One region of the Priestia sp. P5 genome, then DNA from elsewhere that is predicted to be linked to it. Evidence: riboswitches for the same ligand, from Rfam matches in the RefSeq annotation. Region 1 holds a riboswitch; the other holds the start of a gene.
The links. A riboswitch is a leader RNA that binds a small molecule or an ion and turns the genes downstream of it on or off. The one in region 1 is predicted to bind S-adenosylmethionine.
Positions count from the first base shown of each region.

Region 2: it holds a riboswitch for S-adenosylmethionine, as region 1 does, so the genes downstream of both, MMB69_RS05595 (sulfite oxidase-like oxidoreductase) here and mtnW (2,3-diketo-5-methylthiopentyl-1-phosphate enolase) in region 1, are expected to answer to the same signal.

Region 1 covers NZ_JAKWFJ010000002.1:660,522-664,719, reverse strand. The annotation lists gene MMB69_RS20130 (methylthioribulose 1-phosphate dehydratase) at 1-633, opposite strand, end outside; gene MMB69_RS20125 (2-hydroxy-3-keto-5-methylthiopentenyl-1-phosphate phosphatase) at 630-1,295, opposite strand; gene mtnW (2,3-diketo-5-methylthiopentyl-1-phosphate enolase) at 1,292-2,536, opposite strand; SAM riboswitch class I at 2,617-2,723, opposite strand; gene MMB69_RS20115 (pyridoxal phosphate-dependent aminotransferase) at 2,854-4,026, opposite strand; gene MMB69_RS20110 (carbon-nitrogen family hydrolase) at 4,138-4,198, shown strand, end outside.
Region 2 covers NZ_JAKWFJ010000001.1:1,081,811-1,086,008, reverse strand. The annotation lists gene MMB69_RS05610 (molybdopterin molybdotransferase MoeA) at 1-907, opposite strand, end outside; gene moaC (cyclic pyranopterin monophosphate synthase MoaC) at 1,022-1,510, shown strand; gene MMB69_RS05600 (MogA/MoaB family molybdenum cofactor biosynthesis protein) at 1,523-2,035, shown strand; gene MMB69_RS05595 (sulfite oxidase-like oxidoreductase) at 2,069-2,731, opposite strand; SAM riboswitch class I at 2,807-2,913, opposite strand; gene MMB69_RS05590 (hypothetical protein) at 3,058-3,426, opposite strand; gene MMB69_RS05585 (putative polysaccharide biosynthesis protein) at 3,440-4,198, opposite strand, start outside.

The sequences.
Region 1 (4,198 bases):
ATGCACCTTTGGCTTAATGCCTTTAAGTGACAGTAATTTCACATGGTAGCTAAATAGAAATTCATAGGCTTCTAGCGCTTTTTTTGTTTCAAACGCATTTTTCCCCCATACCGTAATCCCGTGGTTACGAATTAAAATCGCGCCTTGATCGCCTTTTATATGGTGAGAAAACTCTTCTGCTAGTGTCGGAATATCCGAGTAATTCGGAATAATCGGAACAGTAATTTCCGCATCTTCTTCCCAAATACCCAGTGCCTTAATAATTTCTTGGCCTTTGAATGAAATAAGCCCTTCATCTCCGTACAGTTCAGAGATCACGTTGTTGTCGATTGTATGTACATGAAGACTGCACCCAGCGTTCGTTAACTCGTAAATCTTAACGTGTAAAAGCGTTTCAGCAGAAGGCTTTAAATGCGTTTCTTCTGCAGGTTTTCCATGTTGATCAACTAATAAAAAATCTTCATTTGTACGTTTTCTTTTGTCTTTTCCACTTGCTGATACAAAGAAAGTTGTCGGATTTTGGTCCACTTTAATTGCTAAGTTTCCGCTTGTACCGAAGAACCAATCGCGTTCTGCCAACTCATCTTTTATATCCGCAAGCTCATGCAACCTTTGCTGAGCCATGATACTCATGCTTTCACCTCTTCTGTTAATTCTTGTAAATGATGAATGACATCATAAAAAGTAGAAAAAGGACGATACGGTAGAGATAGCTCTTCGCATTTTTCAATTAAAAAGTCACGTGCAATGACAGTGTCAGCTAATTTGGCAGCCTGCAAATCCGTAATGGAATCGCCAATAACAACCGTATGATCTCTTTCATCTGCAAGATTGCGAATAATCGTTGGCTTACAGCAGCCGCAGTCGTTTGCACACTGTTTATCACATGTATGAGGCCACGTAATGGAAATATGTTCACCAGAAAAATCAGATCCGTTGCAGTAGAGCATTTCCTCTGCAACTCGATTTCCCAAAAGCGGTTTTACAAAAAAGTCAATTCCTCCGCTTACAATATAAAGCGGAATATGATGCTCTTTTGTATAGACAATAAAATCATCAAATCCATCTCGAATAGCAGACGTCTTTAAAATATAAGAAATAATATCTTCCTTTAATTCCACGGGGAGTAAGGCAAACATTTGCCCTACTCCTTCTTGAATAGAAACGCGCTGTGCTAGTACGTCGTCTTTAATACTTTCCCACTCCGGAGGAGCAAATTGTTTCATAATCGCAATAATGTTATCGCTATTTGTGATTGTTCCATCAAAGTCACAAAAGATTTTTAACGATGTCATGCTTTCACCTCTACTGTTCCCCATAGTTGCAAAGCTTTTTGCAACTCTTTTGATTCTTCCGCTTTTTCGGCTAGTGTTTGATGAGAGAGTACTGCATCTATCGCCGCACGGAATGCCTTTCCTCCTCCGATAGCGCCGTCTGGATGACCGTGAACTCCGCCTCCTGCATTGATAATGCTGTCGATTCCAAAGTCCTTCACAAGCTGCGGTACCATTCCAGGATGAATTCCTGCTGAAGGAACCGGGAAAGTCTGCTTATATTTGTACACAGGACGCGTTAATTCGTAGGCAATGCCTGTCGTGTCTTCAAGAGAAAGCGCTACGCTTCCGTATGGTGATGGAAATAGCGAAAAATCTGCTCCGGCTAAGCGTAATAGCTTTCCAAGCAGTAATGAATTTGAAAAACCGTAAAACTCTGATGGCGTAAGCGCTCCGCTAACAGCTGGGTGAGCCATAATCGGCAAGTTAATTTCATCATCTTCTCGAAGTGCCTGCAGTACGTCTAATCCGTAAGCAAATACGTTGAATAAAAGAGCATCGGCTCCTAGCTCAGCTGCTTTTCTCGCTTTTTCTTTTAATTCAAACGTTCGTCCCGTTAAATTAACAGCATACAGCGTGCGGTGTCCCGTTTTTTCGTATACTTCATTCAGTACTTTTTTTCCCTCTGTAACGCGAGCTTCAAAAGGTGTTCGTTCACTATCAAACAAAATCTCGTCGTCTTTAACCAAATCCACTCCGCCAAGCGCTTGCTCACGCAGCTGAGTTGTTAAGTACGTCATGTCTCTTCCAATCACGCCTTTAAAAATACTCATCACAAGCGGACGGTCATAAACGCCTAGTTTCTCTCGGATACCTTCTATTCCAAAGCGCGGTCCTGGGAATTCAGCTAATAATTCATCAGGAAAATCCAAGTCTAATAATTTCACTTTTCCATCAAGTGATAGTTTTCCGAAAACAGTAACTAAAATAGCCGGTAAATCTCTTGAAAAGTTGGCAGTTGGATAAGCAATTTTGACAATAGCCTGCTTAACCTCTCTGCCTAAATATCCGTTAACACGTTCGCAATCTTGAAGCTCCGTTACGGACACGACGCGCCCTTTATGCTTTTGAAGCTGCTGCTGATCTAAAAGCGGCAGATCTGTCCATGAGCCGACGGTTAGTCCTAAAGCGATTCCTTCCGCTTTTTTATGAAAATTTCCTTTATTGTCATGTAGTAAGTAGCTTGCAACGATTTCACTCATTATGCTAAAAACTCCCTTGCTGTTTAATATCGTTAATAAAAAAAACCTCTTCTGTGATTAAGAAGAGGCTTTCGTTGCTCTTCTTATCTCTCAGCTGCTGCTGCAAGAATTAGCACCGTGCTTAACATGCGTTAAGTCGGTTGCCGGGCTTCATCGGGCTAGTCCCTCCACCTACTCTTAATAAGAAAGTTGCTATTTATTTAAATTGAATTCGTAGATTATATACTAAATAAAAAATACCGCTAGGATTTATCGGTTATTAATCTCGTTAACTTCTTACATATTAAGCCAACTCAAAAAGGATTGTCAATGCGTTTTTAAAATAAATTTAATTTTTTTATTCGAGATACAGCTTCTCTCATGCGCTCTTCATCCGTCAGCAGTCCTACGCGCACATAGCCTTCACCATATGTTCCGAAGCCTACTCCAGGTGCCACTACAACGTGGGCTTTTTCAAGAAGTAAATCTGAAAATTGTTCAGAAGTATATCCTCCAGGAACTTTTAGCCATGCAAAAAAGGAGCCTGCTGGGGATGTAACGTCCCAGCCAATTTCTCGAAGCCCTTGAATAAATGTATTGCGTCTAGATTCATAGCGCTTAACTAAATCATTCACACATTGTTGAGATTCTAACAGAGCTGCGGCTGCTGCCTCTTGAACCGCCCCAAAGAGACTGACATACATATGATCTTGAAGAAGATTAATAGCTTCTACAACACTTTCATTTCCTACAGCAAATCCAACTCGCCATCCCGCCATGTTATACGTTTTAGAAAGAGTATAAATTTCAATTCCCGTCTCTTTTGCACCAGGAGTCTGTAAAAAGCTGATTGGCTTTTTACCATCAAATCCAATTGCTCCGTAGGCAAAGTCGTGTACCACACAAATATCGTGCTTGGCAGCAAACGCCACGGTGTCTTCAAAAAATTCTGCCGTTGCCACTGCACCAGTAGGATTATTGGGATAGTTTAAAAACATGAGCTTTGCCTGTTCTTTAGCACGTTCACTTATCTCTTCGTATACGGGTAGAAAATGATTTTTAGCCGTGAGCGGCATCACTTCCATCTTGGCTTTTGCAAGCTCTACTCCAGACCAGTAATCAGGATATCCAGGATCCGGAACCAGCACCGTATCTCCAGGGTTTAATAAGCACTGCGGGATTTCAACAAGTCCACCCTTCCCGCCAAACAAAATAGCTACTTCTTTTTCGGGATCCACATCAACCCCGTATTCTCGCTTATAAAAAGTCGCAACGGCCTCTTTCAAAAACTGATGCCCCCGAAATGGAGAATATTTATGATGTATAGGATTAGAACTTGCTTTTTGCAGTGTTTCTACAATATGTGAAGGAGTAGGCTGATCAGGATTTCCCTGCCCTAAGTTAATAACGTCGTGCCCTTGGGCCATTACTTTTCCTACCTTGCCTACAAGTGATGCAAAAAATTGTTTTGGTAAACTTTTTAATAGTTCCGATTGCTCAAATTGTTTCATCATCGCACACCTTCTCAAAAAATTCTTGAAATTCTAGTCACAAATAATATATTGTAATATTCAACTTGTAAAGTCATTTTTTTCAACTACTAAAAAAGGACGGATGATAAAGTGAGTGTAAAAATTACGTGTTTGCAGCTTGATATTGCGTTTGGAAACCCAACTAAAAACC
Region 2 (4,198 bases), on a different contig from region 1:
GCAGCTGTCCGTTTCGTTCTGCGACTGTTGTGACGCTTCCCGGTCGCATCGCAATTTTGTTAAACAGCACATTGGCGCCAAGCTTTTCATAAATAGCCGGTAAATAATCATAGTCGCCAACGGATACTCCGCCGGTTGTCAGTAAAATATCCACTTCTTCAAGCGCTTTTTCTACCGCTTCATAGCAGCGGTCAAAATCATCTTCAAGCTTCCCTAAATATTTCGGAATTCCCCCGCTTCTTACGATTTGTGCAAGTGCCATATAGGAGTTGCTGTTGCGGATTTTCCCTGGTTCTAGCGGCTCGTTCACATCAAGCAGTTCGCTTCCTGTTGTTAACACGCCAACCACTGGCTGCTTCACCACGGCTACATCCGCATAGCCAAACGTAGCTAAAAAAGCGGTGACGCCCGGATTGATGCGCGTTCCTTTTGAAACGAGCACGTCTCCTTTTTTTGTTTCTTCTCCTTTTAATGCAATGTGTTCCCACTTTGAAGCAGGCCGGCTTAACGCCATATACGTTTTGCCTTCTTTTTCATACGACTTCGTTACTTCAAGCATCACAACCGCATCACATGAATGAGGCACTTGTGCTCCTGTCATAATACGCACTGCTTGAAACGGCTTTAGTTCTTCTTCAAAAACAGAGCCAGCGCCGATTTCACCTACAACTTCGAACTCTACAGGATGTTCAATTGAGACTTCTATGCAGTCTTGCGCTCGAACTGCAAAGCCGTCATAAAGCGATTTATTAAAATGAGGCACGTTTTGGTCGGCGACAATATCTTCTCCTAAATAGCGTCCGTAGCTTTCGGTGATCGATACGCGTTCGATGCTGCCTTTTCTTTTATATGTCATGACTTTTTCAATTGCTTCAGGAATTGAAATAGGTGTTCTGCTTTCTAACATACATTCTTCACTTCCTTTATGTCTGTTCACTTTTTGCGCTATGGTGTAAAATCATAGCATATCTCACTATTTCTATCATACAACAAAATTTACTGAAAAAGGATGAAAACACCGATGTCTTCTTTTACACATTTTAATGACCAAGGCCGTGCCAACATGGTCGATATTAGCGAAAAATCTATCACTCGCCGCGCTGCAACCGCTCGTTCAAGCATACTTGTTAACAAAGGAATTCACGAAGCCATTGTAGAACATAAGATCGGAAAAGGCGACGTGCTTGCTGTCGCACAAGTAGCGGGAATCATGGCTGCAAAACGCACGTCTGACATTATTCCGATGTGTCACCCCCTTTTATTAAAAGGCGTAAACCTTTCATTTGACTGGGATACAAGCAATGATCAATACCGTTTATTAATAGAAGCAACTGTTAAAACGGAAGGCTCAACGGGCGTTGAAATGGAAGCTTTAACAGCCGCTTCTGCCTGCGCTCTAACCGTTTATGATATGTGCAAAGCCATTGATAAAGGCATGATTATCGGCGAAACGTATCTGCTTGAAAAATCAGGCGGCAAAAACGGTGACTACAAGCGTACGGAAGCGTAAAGGAGGTACATAATGAGCGTACATGAACATAAATCTAAAGCAACTCAGCCCGTTCGCTGCAAAGTCATTACGGTATCCGACACACGTACAAAAGAAACCGATAAAAGCGGTGCGCTGATGATCCAACTTCTGAAAGAACATGACATGCAAGTCGCTTCCTATGAAATTGTAAAAGACGACCAAACGTCGATTCAACAAGCGATACTTGCCGGATGCAGTGATGAGGACATTGACGTTGTTCTCACAAACGGCGGGACTGGCATTACAAAACGAGACGTTACGATTGAAGCCGTTCAAGCGCTGATTCATAAAGAAATCGTTGGGTTTGGCGAGCTGTTTCGCATGCTGAGCTACACCGAAGACATTGGCAGCGCAGCGATTATGAGCCGGGCAATTGCCGGGACGATTAACGAAAAAGCCGTTTTTTCTACACCAGGATCAAGCGGTGCTGTTCGTCTAGCTATGACCAAACTGATTTTGCCTGAACTTCGCCACGTTGTGTGGGAATTAAACCGCCAGCGCTGACAAAATGCCTATGCGCGTGCATAGGCATTTTTATTAATCATAGTCTTTATGTACCCACTCATCTTCTGGAATGCCTAAATCTTCTCCAGAAAAACGCTCTTCTTTAAACGGATCTCCTCTAAGATGAAAGCCGTTTTGCTCCCAAAAGCCAGGATGATTTTCATCAATAGCTTCAAAGCCTCGAAGCCATTTAACACTTTTCCAAAAGTACAAATGCGGAACAACCAATCGCAGCGGATATCCGTGCTTAGCTGTAAGCGGCTCTCCGTTAAAGGAATGAGCGAGAAGAATATCGGCTCTCAGTAAATCTTTTACTTCAATATTTGACGTATAGTCATTATCTCCGTGCAGCATGATGTATTTACTTTTCAACTCCACGCCAACTGCTTTTAAAAAGTCTGTAAACAGCACGCCCGTAAATTCATTATCAAGTCTTGTCCATCTCGTTACGCAGTGAATATCACATTTCACCGTTGTTTGCGGCATGTTCAATATATCTTGATACGAAAGCGTCACTTCTTTGTCTACCAACCCAAACACGCGAAGCGTCCACTCCTCTAAGTTATACTCCGGCACGTCGCCTTCATGCAAAATAGGAAAGCGCTCTGTCACTACTTGCCCCGGAGGCACTCGTCCTTCATACTTTGGATCAATTTCTGGTGTTTTCATTCGTTTAATACGGTCTGCTTTGTTCAAATAATCACCTCGTTGTTTTTTGTACATAAAAAGCCCTTCCTTAAATAAATAAGGAAGAGCTTTGTTTCAGCTTCTTCCTTATCTCTAAGAGCGATACACTCTTAAGGATTTGGCACCATTCTGTCATAGACAGCGGTTGCCGGGTTTCACAGGGCCAGTCCCTCCACCTCTCTTGATAAGGAAACAAATTGTATTTGTTTTATGTAATAAAGTCAGTATTAAGCTTTTTGTCATAATTGTCAATATTATTTTTCTTTTTCGCCAAAAAACTTTAAAAACAGATAGGGTTATAAGGTTTTAGTCTACTAAAATACCATATAAAGCCTTTACCCTTCTCCATCAATCATCGTATACTTCCTAGCAAAGCGCTTGTAGTAAATTTGCTCATCCTCTTGTCCATCGTTAAAAACAAGTCGGTTATGATCAATATCTTTTTCTTTTAACACATAGCCTTTTTCGTTCATCATATGAATATATTCATCTAAATGTCCTTTTTTCACCATATAGTGAAGAGCATCATCTGAATCCGTAGTCTCTTCTACATCTTGACTTCCCACTTCTAATTTGAATACGGCTTTTGCCGTTTGAATGGGACGGTAGTCTCCAAACATCTTTTCCCAGTTTAGTAGCACCAGCGCGCCGAAGATTATGATACCTCCTCCAGCGGCTACGGTTAGTAAGAATCGTTTTGACACTTCTTTCTCTCCCTTACATTCTTTTTCTTCTATTTAATACAACAGATTGCCCTAAACTTGTTTTGACGCCAAGTCCTAGATACACGACAGCACCTAAAGCAATTGAAATACAAGATGTGCTAATCGCAAGTGAAGATGCAGACAGCTTATTTTCTAAAAAATAGTGAGAAGTATAATTGCCGATAATCACAGCGGCTGACATCACACTTACTAATAAAACAGGTGTCAACGCAGCTTGTCCCAGTGATTGAACTCGGTAAGAAATAGATTTTTCAATTAAATAGAAGTTATATATAACCGATACACCATACCCTCCGTAAGTCGCGACAACCGGTCCAATTTCTTTTAAGCTTGAAACCAACAGTACGTTTAATACTATCTTCACAACAATTCCTAAGCCCAAGCCTAAAATTAGCTTCTTTTGTTGATTAATTCCTTGGAGAATGGCGGCTGTTACGGTAAAAAGAGCAAAAAGAATCGCAGCAGGCGCATACCATTGTAAAACAACTCCACCGATTTCAGGACTGTTTTTCGCTCCAAAAATCATCATATATACCGGCTTACCCAATAAACAAAGCCCTACCGCAGCAGGAAGAGTAAAAAACAACAGCAGCTGCAGCGTTTTTGTAATCTTTCCTTTTACTTCCCGTAAATTTCTTTGCACAAAAGAAGATGTAATGCCCGGAATTAGCGACATGCTGAAGGCAGTCGCTAACGATACCGGCACCATCACCAAAATTTGCGCTAATCCAATGACGGAGTTAATCGTTTC